Linked DNA regions of Ruminococcus sp. HUN007. The protein of the gene in region 1 interacts with the protein of each later gene in a pairwise test. Links are inferred from orthologs where the notes say so. Each region holds a gene or a part of one and is shown on either strand. Other genes may lie near its edges. The genes, in order: eno and rpe.

Region 1 (6,463 bases):
GCTTTCCGAATACGGATACAGTTCTGATGACAGTACCGAGCACAAGCTGAAACGTTTGTCATCACGTATACGGTTCGGAAATTTTCCGCATGAGATAGGAGCTTTTCTCGGATATCCTGTTGATGATGTACGGGGATTTATAAATAACAAAGGAAGGAACTGTCTTCTCTGCGGGACATGGAAAGTATATCATGAAGCAGAGAAGGCAAAGCTCCTTTTTAAAAAATACGGAGAATGCAGAGAGTATCTCTGTTCTCAGATAAAACAGGGTACTGAGCTGTTTGCTGCAGTACAGCAATACAAGGAGGAATTTCAATGAAAACAGCGGTTATCTACTGGAGTGGTACGGGAAATACTGAAGCAATGGCAAAAGCAATTGCAGATGGTGCCGGCGCAGATATTTTTACAGTTTCAGAGTTCGGAGGCAGTGTAAGCGATTACGACGTTATTGCTTTTGGCTGCCCGGCAATGGGTGCGGAAGTGCTTGAGGAAGAAGAATTTGAGCCGTTCTTCTCATCAGTTGAAGGAAGTCTTGGCGGAAAGAAAGTAATTCTTTTCGGTTCATACGGCTGGGGTGACGGTGAATGGATGCGCAACTGGGAAGAACGTACAAAGAAGACAGGTGCTGAACTTGTTGACGGTGCAGGAGTTATGGTAAATGAAACTCCTTCAGACGATGATCTTGCAAAACTTAAAGAACTTGGCGCACGTTTTGCATAATTAAACTATCTGATTTTTCTTAAAATGACATCTTCGACATACTGTAATTCATAGAATAACCACATGGCGAGACAGCCGGCAGGCCTGGACAATGATCCGGCCTGCCTGTTGTTTTTTAGGGAAACGCTGATTTATTCATAAATCAGCGTGGGGCTCCGGGGCGAAGCCCCGCAAATCCCGCATCCGGAAATCCGGCGTAGTCGGATTTCCGATTTAATCAGTGTTTACTTAGTAACAGAGAAAGGTAGATGCATATGAAAAACGAAATTATAACCGGACTTATGCTGCCGTTTCTCGGAACATCAGCCGGTTCGGCGTGCGTATTCTTTATGAAGCGCGGCCTGAGCAGAAACGTTCAGCGAATGCTGTCAGGCTTTGCAGCAGGTGTTATGACTGCAGCTTCGGTGTGGAGCCTTATCATACCTGCCATGGAGCTGGCAGAGGGGATGGGAAGATTATCATTTATTCCGGCAGTTGCCGGCTTCTGGTTCGGCGTTCTGTTCCTGCTGCTTCTTGACACGATCATTCCGCATCTGCACATGAATGCGGAGAAAGCAGAAGGTATGCCGTCAAAGCTTGCGAGAACTACTATGATGGTGCTTGCGGTCACACTTCACAACATTCCTGAGGGAATGGCAGTCGGTATTGTCTACGCAGGACTCCTGCAAGGAACGGAAGAGATGTCGTCCGGCGGAGCGTTTGCTCTTGCACTTGGAATTGCGATACAGAACTTTCCGGAAGGTGCGATCATCTCAATGCCTCTGCGTGCGGAAGGAAAGAAAAAATCTGCAGCCTTCTGCGGAGGTGTTCTTTCAGGAGCTGTGGAACCGGCGGGTGCGATTCTTACCATACTGTTTTCATCACTTATACTTCCGGCAATGCCGTACCTGCTCAGTTTTGCTGCAGGTGCAATGATCTACGTTGTCGTTGAGGAACTTATTCCTGAAATATCTGAAGGCGAGCACTCAAATATCGGTGTTTTAATGTTTTCGGTTGGATTTACTCTTATGATGGCGCTTGATACGGCTCTTGGATGATTAATTATAAAATAACAGTTGACAAAGGCTAACTATTATGATAAAATAATAAACGGTTAGCAAAGGCTAATCAATAATTCATATTCTCAGACTTCTTTCAAAAGGCGGAAAGAAGTGCGAGCTTTCCGCCTTAAGTCTGAAAGAACTTTGATTATTTAGTGAGCGAAATTCGCCTTCACTTTAATAATACTGATAAGCCGCATATTTAAAGCGGCAGATAAGGAGTAAAATAATATGGATTTTTTAGAAATTGAAAAGGTTGTCGGCCGCGAGATTCTTGATTCACGCGGAAATCCTACTGTTGAAGCTGAAGTTTATCTTGCAGACGGAACAGTAGGCAGAGGTACTGCTCCGAGCGGTGCTTCAACCGGTGAATTCGAAGCGCTTGAGCTCCGTGACGGAGACAAGTCACGCTATCTCGGCAAGGGCGTTCAGAAGGCTGTGGAAAATATCAACACAGTTATCAATGATGTTCTTACAGGAATGGATGCTTCAGATATTTATGCAATAGACAAGGCTATAATCGCTGCAGACGGAACAAAGGACAAGTCAAAGCTTGGTGCCAACGCTATCCTTGCTGTTTCCATCGCTTCAGCACGTGCTGCTGCAACAGCTCTCGGAATCCCGCTTTACAGATTCCTCGGCGGCATTCAGGGAACAAAGCTTCCTGTACCTATGATGAACATCCTCAACGGCGGTGCTCACGCAGACAGTGCAGTTGACACACAGGAATTCATGATCATGCCTGTAGGCGCTCCTTCATTCAAGGAAGGTCTCCGCTGGTGTGCAGAAGTGTTCCACACACTCAAGAAGCTCATCAAAGACATGGGCGACGTTACTGCTGTCGGTGACGAAGGCGGCTTCGCTCCTAACAAGCTTACAAGCGATGAAGAAGCTATCGAAAAGATCCTCGAAGCTATCAAGGCTGCAGGTTTCGAACCTGGCAAGGACTTTATGATCGCTATGGACGCAGCTTCATCAGAATGGAAGAGCGAAAAGGGCAAGGGCTTCTACAAGCAGCCTAAGTCAGGTAAGGAATTCACATCAGATGAACTTATCGCTCACTGGGAATCACTCGTAGACAAGTACCCGATCATCTCTATCGAAGACGGTCTTGACGAAGAAGACTGGGAAGGCTGGCAGAGAATGACTGCAAAGATCGGTAATAAGGTTCAGCTCGTTGGTGATGACCTCTTCGTTACAAATACAGAACGTCTTTCAAAGGGTATCTCACTTGGTGCAGGTAACTCAATCCTCATCAAGCTCAACCAGATCGGTTCTGTTTCAGAAACACTCGAAGCTATCAAAATGGCACACGCTGCCGGCTACACAGCTATTTCATCACACCGTTCAGGTGAAACAGCAGACACAACAATTGCTGACCTTGCAGTTGCCCTCAACACATGCCAGATCAAGACAGGTGCTCCTTCAAGATCAGAACGAGTTGCAAAGTACAACCAGCTCCTCAGAATTGAAGAAGAACTCGGCGATTCTGCATGCTATCCAGGTATTAACGCTTTCCACGTAAAAAAATAATACTGCTAAGGCGTAAAGGCCCCGGGGCGCAAGCCCCGATCCCTGACGCCGTTCAGATGCAGTGCGCATCAAAGACATACTGATTTACCAAATCCTATATCCATAATACGTAATCTACTTAAACACAGTTCCTTTTCCTGAGGGAGCTGTGTTTTTTTATGACACATCAGTTATAGGATGCTAACTTCAAAATGTTTCTGTTTTGCAGAACTGTGACTGCCGGAGCTCTGAACGTAATCATATAATCATTAAGTTACATAGAATACATAACAAAAATAAATTTCAAAAAACTATTGACAACCTTTTTATCAGAGGTTATAATTAAATCATAGGGTTACATGACTATCATAACAATAAATTTATCGGAGGACATATGAAACTAAGTGAAATAGCTTCGGTCAAAACCGGTCTTGTACTTTCAAGAAAAGAAGCGAAGGACAAGGAAAAAGGTTTTGAATACAGACAGCTTAATCTTAAGGCGGTAAACAGTAACTGCGAGATTATCATGAATGAACTGATTCCGTATTATACTGAAGAGGAGCTTCCTTCAAACTACCTTACACAGACCGGTGATGTGATCATAAAAACATCAGAACCGTATACTGCGGTCTATATAAACGAAAAGTATTCAGGACTGGTTATTCCGTCTCACTTTGTTATTGTCAGAGTAAGAAATAAAAAAGCCGATCCGGAATACATTGCGTGGTATATGAACAAAGACAGAATTAAAAAGAAATTCAATATGAGTTGTGCCGGAATTCTTAAACAGATAAAACCAACACTTGTCGGGGAAACTGAAATAGATTTACCGGCTTGTGAGAAACAGAAAAATGTAATTGAAGTTTATAAGCTTGCTTCTGCAGAATTAAAACTTCTTGAAGAGCTTAAGATGAAAAAAGAACAGTATTACAAAGCATTGATAAATAAAATAAACAGAATGTGAGGAATGTTACAATGACAGGTAAAAGCGATATTGAAAAGGTACTCTGGAGTGCCTGCGACAGTTTCAGAAACAAAATAGACAGTTCTCGTTACAAGGATTATATTCTTGCTATGCTCTTCGTAAAGTACCTTAATGACGTTTATAAAGAAACAAAGAAAGAATACACTGAAAAGTACAAGGGCGACATGGCAAGAGTTGAACGTGCAATGAGAAATGAACGTTTCGCCCTTACTGAAACTTCTACTTTTGATTATCTGTATAAGAACAGAAACGATAATGAGATCGGACAGAAAATAAACGTTGCTCTTGCTGAGATTGAAAATAACAACAGTGAAAAACTAAGAAATGTTTTCAGAGCTATTGATTTTAACTCTACTGTTGACTTTGGTGAGACGAAGGACAAGAATGCGATTTTACGTAATCTTCTTGAAGATTTCCAGACACTTGATCTCAGCCCTTCACAGCTCGACAGTGCGGATATCATTGGTGATGCCTACGAGTACATGATAGCAAACTTTGCTTCCGATGCCGGTAAAAAAGGCGGTGAGTTCTTTACGCCTAACAACGTGTCAAAGCTTGTAGCTGAACTTGTTGAGCCGAAGGAAAATGACCGTATTTACGATCCAACCTGCGGCTCGGGCGGTCTGCTTCTGAAAGCGTATAAAAAAGTTCCTTCGCACAAGGTAGCCGTGTATGGTCAGGAAGTAAACAATCAGACCTGGGCGCTTTGTACGATGAACATGTTCCTTCATAACGTTGACGACGCAAAGATCTGGCAGGGCGATACGCTGGCTAATCCGCAGAATATCAAAGATGATAAACTCATGAAGTTCCAGTGTGTGGTTGCCAATCCTCCGTTCTCACTCGATAAATGGGACAGTGGCTTCCTTTCAGCTGTAAGCGGTGAGGATAAGAAGAAAGAGAAAATGACTGCTTCACTTGATCCTTACGGCAGATTTGCCTGGGGCGTTCCTCCGTCATCAAAGGGTGACTATGCATTTGTACTTCATATGCTTAACTGCCTTGATGAAGACGGAGGCAGAATGGCAGTTGTTCTTCCGCACGGTGTTCTTTTCCGCGGAGCAAGTGAGGGGAAGATCCGTAAGGAGATAATAGATTTCAATCTTCTCGATGCAGTTATCGGACTTCCGGCAAATCTGTTCTACGGTACTGGTATTCCGGCGTGTATTCTTGTTTTCAAAAAGAACCGCGGTACTCATGATGTACTGTTTATCGATGCCAGTGGTGAAGGTAATTTCGAAAAAGGCAAGAATCAGAATAACCTGCGTGATTGTGATATCGAGAAGATCGTAGATACTTATAAAAAGCGTGAGAATGTCGATAAATACAGCTACGTTGCTTCAAAGGAAGAGATAGTTGAGAACGATTATAATCTGAACATTCCAAGATATGTTGATACTTTTGAAGAGGAAGAACCGATAGATATCGATGCTGTACGTGAGGAAATAAAGGCAATCGACAAAGAAATCGATGAAGTTCAGAAGCAGATGGATGCATATTTGAAGGAGCTTGGATTATAATTACGATCAGATATCTTTTTTTATTCCCCCCCATTTAATCCGCCGTTATTCCGCCACATTGGCGGAATAAGTGTCGGTAAAGATTGTCGGTAAAGATGTCGGTAAAGATGGCGGTAAAGATGTCGGTAAAGATGTCGGAAAAGATTTCGGAAAAGGTTTCGGAATAATGATACATTGAAAAAAAGGAGTATGGAAAAATGAGTGAAATTGAAAAATATTCAGAAAAGGTTTTCGAAGAAATCAAACATGTAAATGAATACGGAGAAGAATTCTGGTATGCTCGTGAGTTACAAAATGTATTGGAGTACAAACAGTGGAGAAGGTTTTCTGAGGTTATTGATAAGGCGAAGCAGGCTTGCGAAAACTCAGGAAATACGTCTTCTGACCATTTTGCCAACGTCGGCAAAATGGTCGATCTCGGAAGTAGTTCTAAAAGAAATATAGATGACTATATGTTGTCTCGGTATGCATGCTATCTTATCGTTATGAACGGCGATCCGAGAAAAGAAGTCATTGCTCTCGGCCAGACGTATTTTGCTGTAAAAACAAGACAGCAGGAGCTTATTGAAAATTACGAAGATCTGGATGAAGATCAGAAACGTCTTGCTGTAAGAAAAGAAATGAAATTCCACAACAAATCGCTCGCCGAAGCAGCACAGATGGCCGGAGCTGTAACTCCGAAGGAT
Region 2 (6,280 bases), on another replicon or contig:
AATACAGAGTTTATACATGAAAATATAAAGGAAACTCTGATTTATTCATAAATCAGAGTGGGGTTCCGGAGCAAATCCCGGCAAATATCACCTCTGGAAATCCGGTTTAATCAGTGTTTCCTTAATAATACAGAAAGAAAAACAGGATATTTTTTAAAGCGAGTCAAGAAGAACACTTACTATCGAGTCAGTTGTTATTCCCCACTGATCCTTGTTTTCAATAAGAACGCAGAACGCGATCGGTTTCTCGGTATCAGTATTGAATCCCACAAGGAATGAGTTTTCCTCGTCACCGTTTTTAACCTGTGCTGTTCCGCTTTTAAGTCCTAGAACATAGCCCGGAATAGAATCGGAATATCTGCTTCCGTTACTTATCATAATCTCACGCATATATGAGGCCGTGGAAGCTGAAAAAAACTGTTTTGAATGCCCGGGTGATTTCATATCATTTCTGTTTCCGACTACATCGGTCGTGCTGCTTATAACATAAGGAAGTACAGAAAAGCCCTTTTCTGTAGCTACGGCACTCTGCCACATCATAAGCATGCAGGGACTGATCATCGTTTCGCCCTGGCCGATGAATCCCCACTCAGTTGAAAAATCGCCCTTGTCATTGAGAACGGTTGAAGCAGTTTCTACATTTATCCCGTTGATCTCAAGAGTCATTGCTTTCGAACCGTTGACTGAATATCCGAGATCACGAAATACTTTCATGACATTGTTCATGACAAAATCACCGTCTTCAACAAGCTGAGCATAGAACGGATTACAGCTGTTCGCAAAAGCTTCATGTATGTTCTGCTCGCCGTGTCCGGAAAGAAAATGACAGATTATTTCCTTGCCTGATCTGTTGGTGAATGCACCATCACATCTGTATCTTTTTGAATCGAGTTTGTCTGCTCCCATTGTTTCGCAGGCAGCAGCAGTAGTGAGGATCTTCTGTGTTGAACCCGGTGTGAATTTATAAAACGCCTTACAGAGAAGACTTCCCTCCTCCAGACCTGTGTATCCGCCGAAAGGGTCAAGTCCCGGTCTGCTTACGCAGACAAGTACCTCACCTGTCAGATAATTATAGGCAATCGCAGTTCCGTTTTTATCACCGAAAGCATCGTACACTCTCTGATTTGCAGCATGATCCAGCGTAGTGACTATACTACTGCTTCCGTTTTCATTTCTGAGACCGGCCGAAAAGGAATAGTTACTCAGATACTGCATGTTTTCTGATACAAGCGTATTGGTCATCTGGCCGCTGTCGTTGCCGATAAAATTAGCTACATCGGTGAAATGACCGTATCCGTACGTTTCAGGATCAGCATTCTGATCAAAGAGGACATCACCGTTTCTGTCGTACACTTTTCCAAGAGACACGGAATCAGAATTACTCATATAGAAAGAAGACTGCGAATATATTCTGAATACAAGTGCACCCATTCCCGCCATGAACAAAGTCAGCATTGCTGTTATGAGTCTCATGTTTCTTCTGATGCTTCTCATGGCTTCTCACCTCTTTCCGGTTCGACTTCCACAATGTTTCTGATAAATACAGGAGACTGTGTGGCTTTGAGCATGCCTATCAGAAAACCGCTTGTAACGATAGATGTACCTCCGTTTGAAAGGAACGGAAGAGTAACGCCGGTAAACGGGATCATATTGCATGATCCGAATATGTTGAGTGACATCTGTACAACGAACACAGCTGTTACTCCGACTGCTATAGTTCCGTGATAATAGCACTTCGGTGTGTTAATAAGTGAAGTCGCGAGCATAAGAACGATTAGTATAACGAAGAGAACAGCTGCGAGAAGTCCCCATTCCTCCGATACTGATGAGAATACGATATCGGTGTCATATGCTGCGATATTGCTTAGCCGTCCGGCACCCGGTCCTTTGCCAAGCCATCCGCCTTCAGCCATTGCAATAAGGGCACGGCACTGCTGGTATCCGTTTCCGTACTGATCAGCCCAGATGTCAACGTAGAGTCTGTCCTTAACGTAGGCAGGAGCAAATCTGACTGCTGCAAATCCAAGTGCAAGAACTGCTCCGGCAAGAGCCGCTATTTTTCTTTTGGAAAACGCAGCCTTAGGATAGCAGAGTCTGTTGATAAGCGCACATCCGGTAACAGCAGCAAACGTAGGTATACTGCCGAGATCACGGCACCACCACTGAAATGCTATGATGAGAGCTGAAATGAGAACCATTCCGATATTATTCGGAGCGGTGCGTATTATCCAGTATTTTTTCTTTGTCTGCTGGCTTGAAAGTGATGAAGCACAGATCATGACAAGAAGCGGTTTCATAAATTCAGAAGGCTGAACGGAAAATCCGCCTATTCTTATCCACATGCTTCTTGAGCCGGCAAAAAGAAAGATTATAATCATAAGCACTGCTATGCCGGCATAACAGTACGGTCTGAATTTTTCCGCCTTAAAGCTGTTACGAGTAAATAAATAGCCGGCATGACATGAAATCATTCCGGCAGTAAGGGTTATAAAATGTTTAAGATTAAATTCTACACCGCCAAAACACGACTGAAATATCAGACTTATGTTTGCAATCAGTACCAGCAGGTAATCAACTGTGTAAGTGTCCTGCGTAAACGTCCCCAGGATCATGAAGTATGCTATGTCTGAAAAAATTACAAAGGCTGAAAGAATGATTACCGCAGCCACATCATCATAGGTCCCGTTCAGGTAAACGTTCAGAAGCAGAACAATGTGTGTAAGTACAACGAATAGTCTGATGAAAAAGTAACTAAGCTTTTCGTTTTCCTTTACCTTTTCTGCTGCCATTGTTTGTCTCCTTTATTCTCTTTATACGGAAAACCACTGCGCCAAGTCTGATCTCGTCATCCACATTGATCACAGCAGAATGTATCTTCTTTCCGTTAAGGTATGTGCCTGACTTTGAATTGAGATCTTCAAGAAGAAATACTCCGTCAGAATAAGTCAGTACTGCGTGATACCTTGAAACCGACAGATCAGGAAACTGGATATCTGCTGAACGGTGCCGGCCAAGAAGTATCTCGGAAGTTTCCACAGGAATTACCCTGCGGCCTTCGACAACAGCTATATATCCGAACTCTTTACGCCATTTCCTGTTACAGAGTTTCTTTTCCGATCCGCTTTTGAGCAGTATGATAAGAACACAAAGGTCAATGAAAAGCATGACGAACACACTTGCAAAACCTTTGAATGTAATTATCTGTGCGTAGAGTCCGTTAAGAAGATCTGAAACGGACTCTAGGTTTAAATTTACATTGTCAAAATTAAAATCCATGATTATCTGATCATATAGAGATCATATCCCATTGACTTGAGAGTTCCTGTAACTGAAGCGCTGTCGCCGCCTGCTGAAACGCACGGAACTACCTTCATGCTGCCTGTTTTGCCTTTTATCTTATCAAGTACGGAATGAAGTGACTCGCCGCCGAAATCATCCATGTTTACATTTACAACGAGAGACATTGTACCGAATTCTTCAGGATGGAATACTTCAGCTGAAGAGTTGATTATATCCGAAGCAGAAACCTCAAGCATAACCTTGCCGCCGTTTGCAGCTGCAGACTGGCTGAGCATATTCACAAGGTTTGTAAGTCCCTTGTATCGTTCAGGTGACTTTACGATCTCACCGATGTATCCAAGGTCCTTTTCACGGAAAGGCGGGAAATAGTTATCAGTACAGATAACACTCTTGATACCGGCTGATGTGATTTCATCAACAAGTGCGCAGAGATAATCCTGAGCAATAGGTGAGAAAGGTGAAAGCCAAGGCTTACCGCCTGCTTCAGCCTTGTTGTCAAGCCATTCACCGGTATAGCCGTCTTCGAACTGATAAGCTGCTTTTTTGTATGTTACAGGATAAATGTTATCTGCCACAGTACTTATGGAAGCTACCGGTACAAGTCCTTTCTCAGTTACAGCGTTTACGATGTCTCCGAGTGAGATATCAGATGAAACTGCTCCAGAAAGTCTTGCTGAGTTCACCTGTGAATCATAGTTGAGCTCACCGCCTGTTACCTTAAGCGGTATTGCAACAGATGTGCAGTCCTTAACCGATGAAAGCCGTGCAGAAAGCGCATCGATACTTGAAATGTCAGAAGCTGAAAGATAAACGCAGCCGCCCTTTACTACAGCCTGCGGAGCAGGTGACGGAGATGCTGACGGTGACGGTACAGGCTGAGCCTCAGCAGCATATTCAGTTGTAACCGGTACAGTTACTGCAGGAATCGAAGTAACAATAGTATCGTTTTCTGTAACGATAACAGTTGTCACTGCCTTTTGTTCAGAATCGCCCGTCTTTTCTATTTCAAGTCCGTCAAGACTGGTCTTGTATCTTGTGGTCACTGCCTCAGTAATAACCGGCAACTCCTCGTCAAGAACTGAATCGGATACCATTACCTCAGGTTCTGAATTCATTGTACGGAACACCTTGGCCATTGGTACAGCAATTACATAGTAACCGAATATACCTGCACCGAAAACTACAGCACATGTTCCGAGAATGGAACCGATCTGGCTGGAAGCTCCTCTCTTTTTCTTTCTCTGTTTATATATTTTCATACCTTTATTTTTTTTCATTTTAAAACTCTCCTTAATTACGGAAAACACTGACCATATACGGCAGTTCACGGTAACCGTCAGTACGGAACACGTTTAATGTTTATATCTGTCTGCCTGCCGGACAACAGGTGTCCTGTGTTTTCGCCCGCATTATCATTTTAAAGATCTGACTGCGTCTGCCATGGAAGCTGCATTGAACAGATAGCTTCCCGAAACAATAACATTTGCTCCGGCATCTCTGACAACGGAGATGGTCTTTGCGTTTATTCCGCCGTCGACCTGAATGTCAGTATCAAAACCATTTTCTGTAATGTATCGTCTGAGAGTACTGATCTTTTCAGCAGTTTCAGGAATGAATCCCTGTCCCCCGAAGCCGGGCTCCACTGTCATAATGAGAACCATGTCGACTCTGTCGAGAAATCTGTAAATTTCTTCAACAGGTGTCTTCGGCTTTACTGAAATACCGCATCTGATGCCTGCTGCCTTAACAGCGGCGATCACTTCGTCCGGATCGGAACTGCTTTCGACATGGAATGTGATCATGTCACTGCCGGCTTTTACAAATGCGTCTATATATTTCAAAGGATCACTGATCATAAGGTGAACATCTTTGAAAATGTCTGTATATTTGCTTAACTTCTCGAGTACAGGAAGTCCGAATGAAATATTGTCAACAAACTGACCATCCATTACATCGAAATGGAGCATGTCCACTCCGTTCTCCTTAAGTCTGTCGCATTCAGCTGCGAGATTAAGAAGATCAGCACCGAGTATAGAAGCAGAAATATAAGTTTTCAAAAAAGTTCAACCTCCAGAAAGATTCATAATATCAATACATACATATATATAATACCCTATTTTCGCCCTGCGGTCAACAATAATACGATATTTTTCTATAAAAAAATCCGGCACATGATTCAGATTTATTACGCAGATTGCACATAGTCTGAAAAAATGCAGTAAAAAACTCCGCGGGCAGGAACGAGCCTTAAGTGCGGAGCTTAAGCAGTGCTTTTAATAATACGTCCCCTTTACAGATAAACTTTCCCTGTAAAAGGGAGAAAGCCCTGTTCTATAAGAACAGAGCTTTCTAAAGGAGATATGAGAAAAAACACTATTTATAAGAAAATTTCAATAATTAATGATGTAAGGAAACTTTTATGTCTTCCTTACTATGGTTATATTATAGCATGAAAAAATAGCTTTGTCAATATAGATTATTATCTATCACTAAATTTACATGAAAAATGTATACATGCACAAAAACCAAATGGTCTGATAGTGGATTATATCTACGAACTGTACAAAACTGTTCTTTTTATATTGTCATATGGACAGTTTTGTGATCATCTGGTGTAGAAAGGTACTCTGTTTTCAACCGCTTTTTTTACCGAACTCATCTGAAAATCCTGCAATTGAAAGAGGACGGCCGTTAAGTGCCGGTTTTATTTTTTCTGCAATATTGTCGAACAGATTCTTTCTGATGCTCTTTACTTCATCTTCTGATGCATTTTCAGGAAATTCGTTGTCTACAATAAGAAGATAGCTTACATCGTTTCCTCTTCTCATAAGCTGAAGGTAAGCCTGTTCAACAGTGCCGTCTTCATTGAAGAAGTCCCTGAGAGCATCCTCGAGTTCTTCAGGATGTTCCTTGAGATCAGCTATGAAAACCTGTGAATTGTTTCTTTCATCGATGGCACTCTTTAATCCTTCAAGCAGTT

Evidence for each region.
Region 2: the proteins of eno (region 1) and rpe interact in binary tests that used the Escherichia coli proteins (3 or more experiments, as listed by UniProt). The link is inferred for Ruminococcus sp. HUN007 from one-to-one orthologs.

What each region holds. Positions count from the first base shown.
Region 1 is NZ_JOOA01000001.1:56,630-63,092, reverse strand. Bases 1,215-4,142 are described here. They hold eno (phosphopyruvate hydratase), read left to right. Parts: upstream 1,215-1,991; coding sequence 1,992-3,293; downstream 3,294-4,142. Other genes in these bases: CC97_RS00185 (restriction endonuclease subunit S), read left to right, coding at 3,667-4,142; CC97_RS00195 (ZIP family metal transporter), read left to right, coding at 1,215-1,757. Also shown: CC97_RS00205 (DUF3793 family protein), read left to right, coding at 1-319; CC97_RS00200 (flavodoxin), read left to right, coding at 316-720; more of CC97_RS00195, read left to right, coding at 975-1,214; more of CC97_RS00185, read left to right, coding at 4,143-4,236; CC97_RS00180 (type I restriction-modification system subunit M), read left to right, coding at 4,248-5,777; dinD (DNA damage-inducible protein D), read left to right, coding at 5,975-6,463. UniProt on the Escherichia coli protein: Catalyzes the reversible conversion of 2-phosphoglycerate (2-PG) into phosphoenolpyruvate (PEP). It is essential for the degradation of carbohydrates via glycolysis.
Region 2 is NZ_JOOA01000002.1:608,319-614,598, forward strand. What follows is about bases 3,536-6,280. They hold rpe (ribulose-phosphate 3-epimerase), read right to left. Parts: upstream 5,358-6,280; coding sequence 4,713-5,357; downstream 3,536-4,712. Other genes in these bases: CC97_RS06885 (putative glycoside hydrolase), read right to left, coding at 3,536-4,577; CC97_RS06895 (enhanced serine sensitivity protein SseB C-terminal domain-containing protein), read right to left, coding at 5,934-6,280. Outside these bases: CC97_RS06870 (penicillin-binding transpeptidase domain-containing protein), read right to left, coding at 154-1,494; CC97_RS06875 (FtsW/RodA/SpoVE family cell cycle protein), read right to left, coding at 1,491-2,789; CC97_RS06880 (FHA domain-containing protein), read right to left, coding at 2,752-3,276; more of CC97_RS06885, read right to left, coding at 3,279-3,535. UniProt on the Escherichia coli protein: Catalyzes the reversible epimerization of D-ribulose 5-phosphate to D-xylulose 5-phosphate.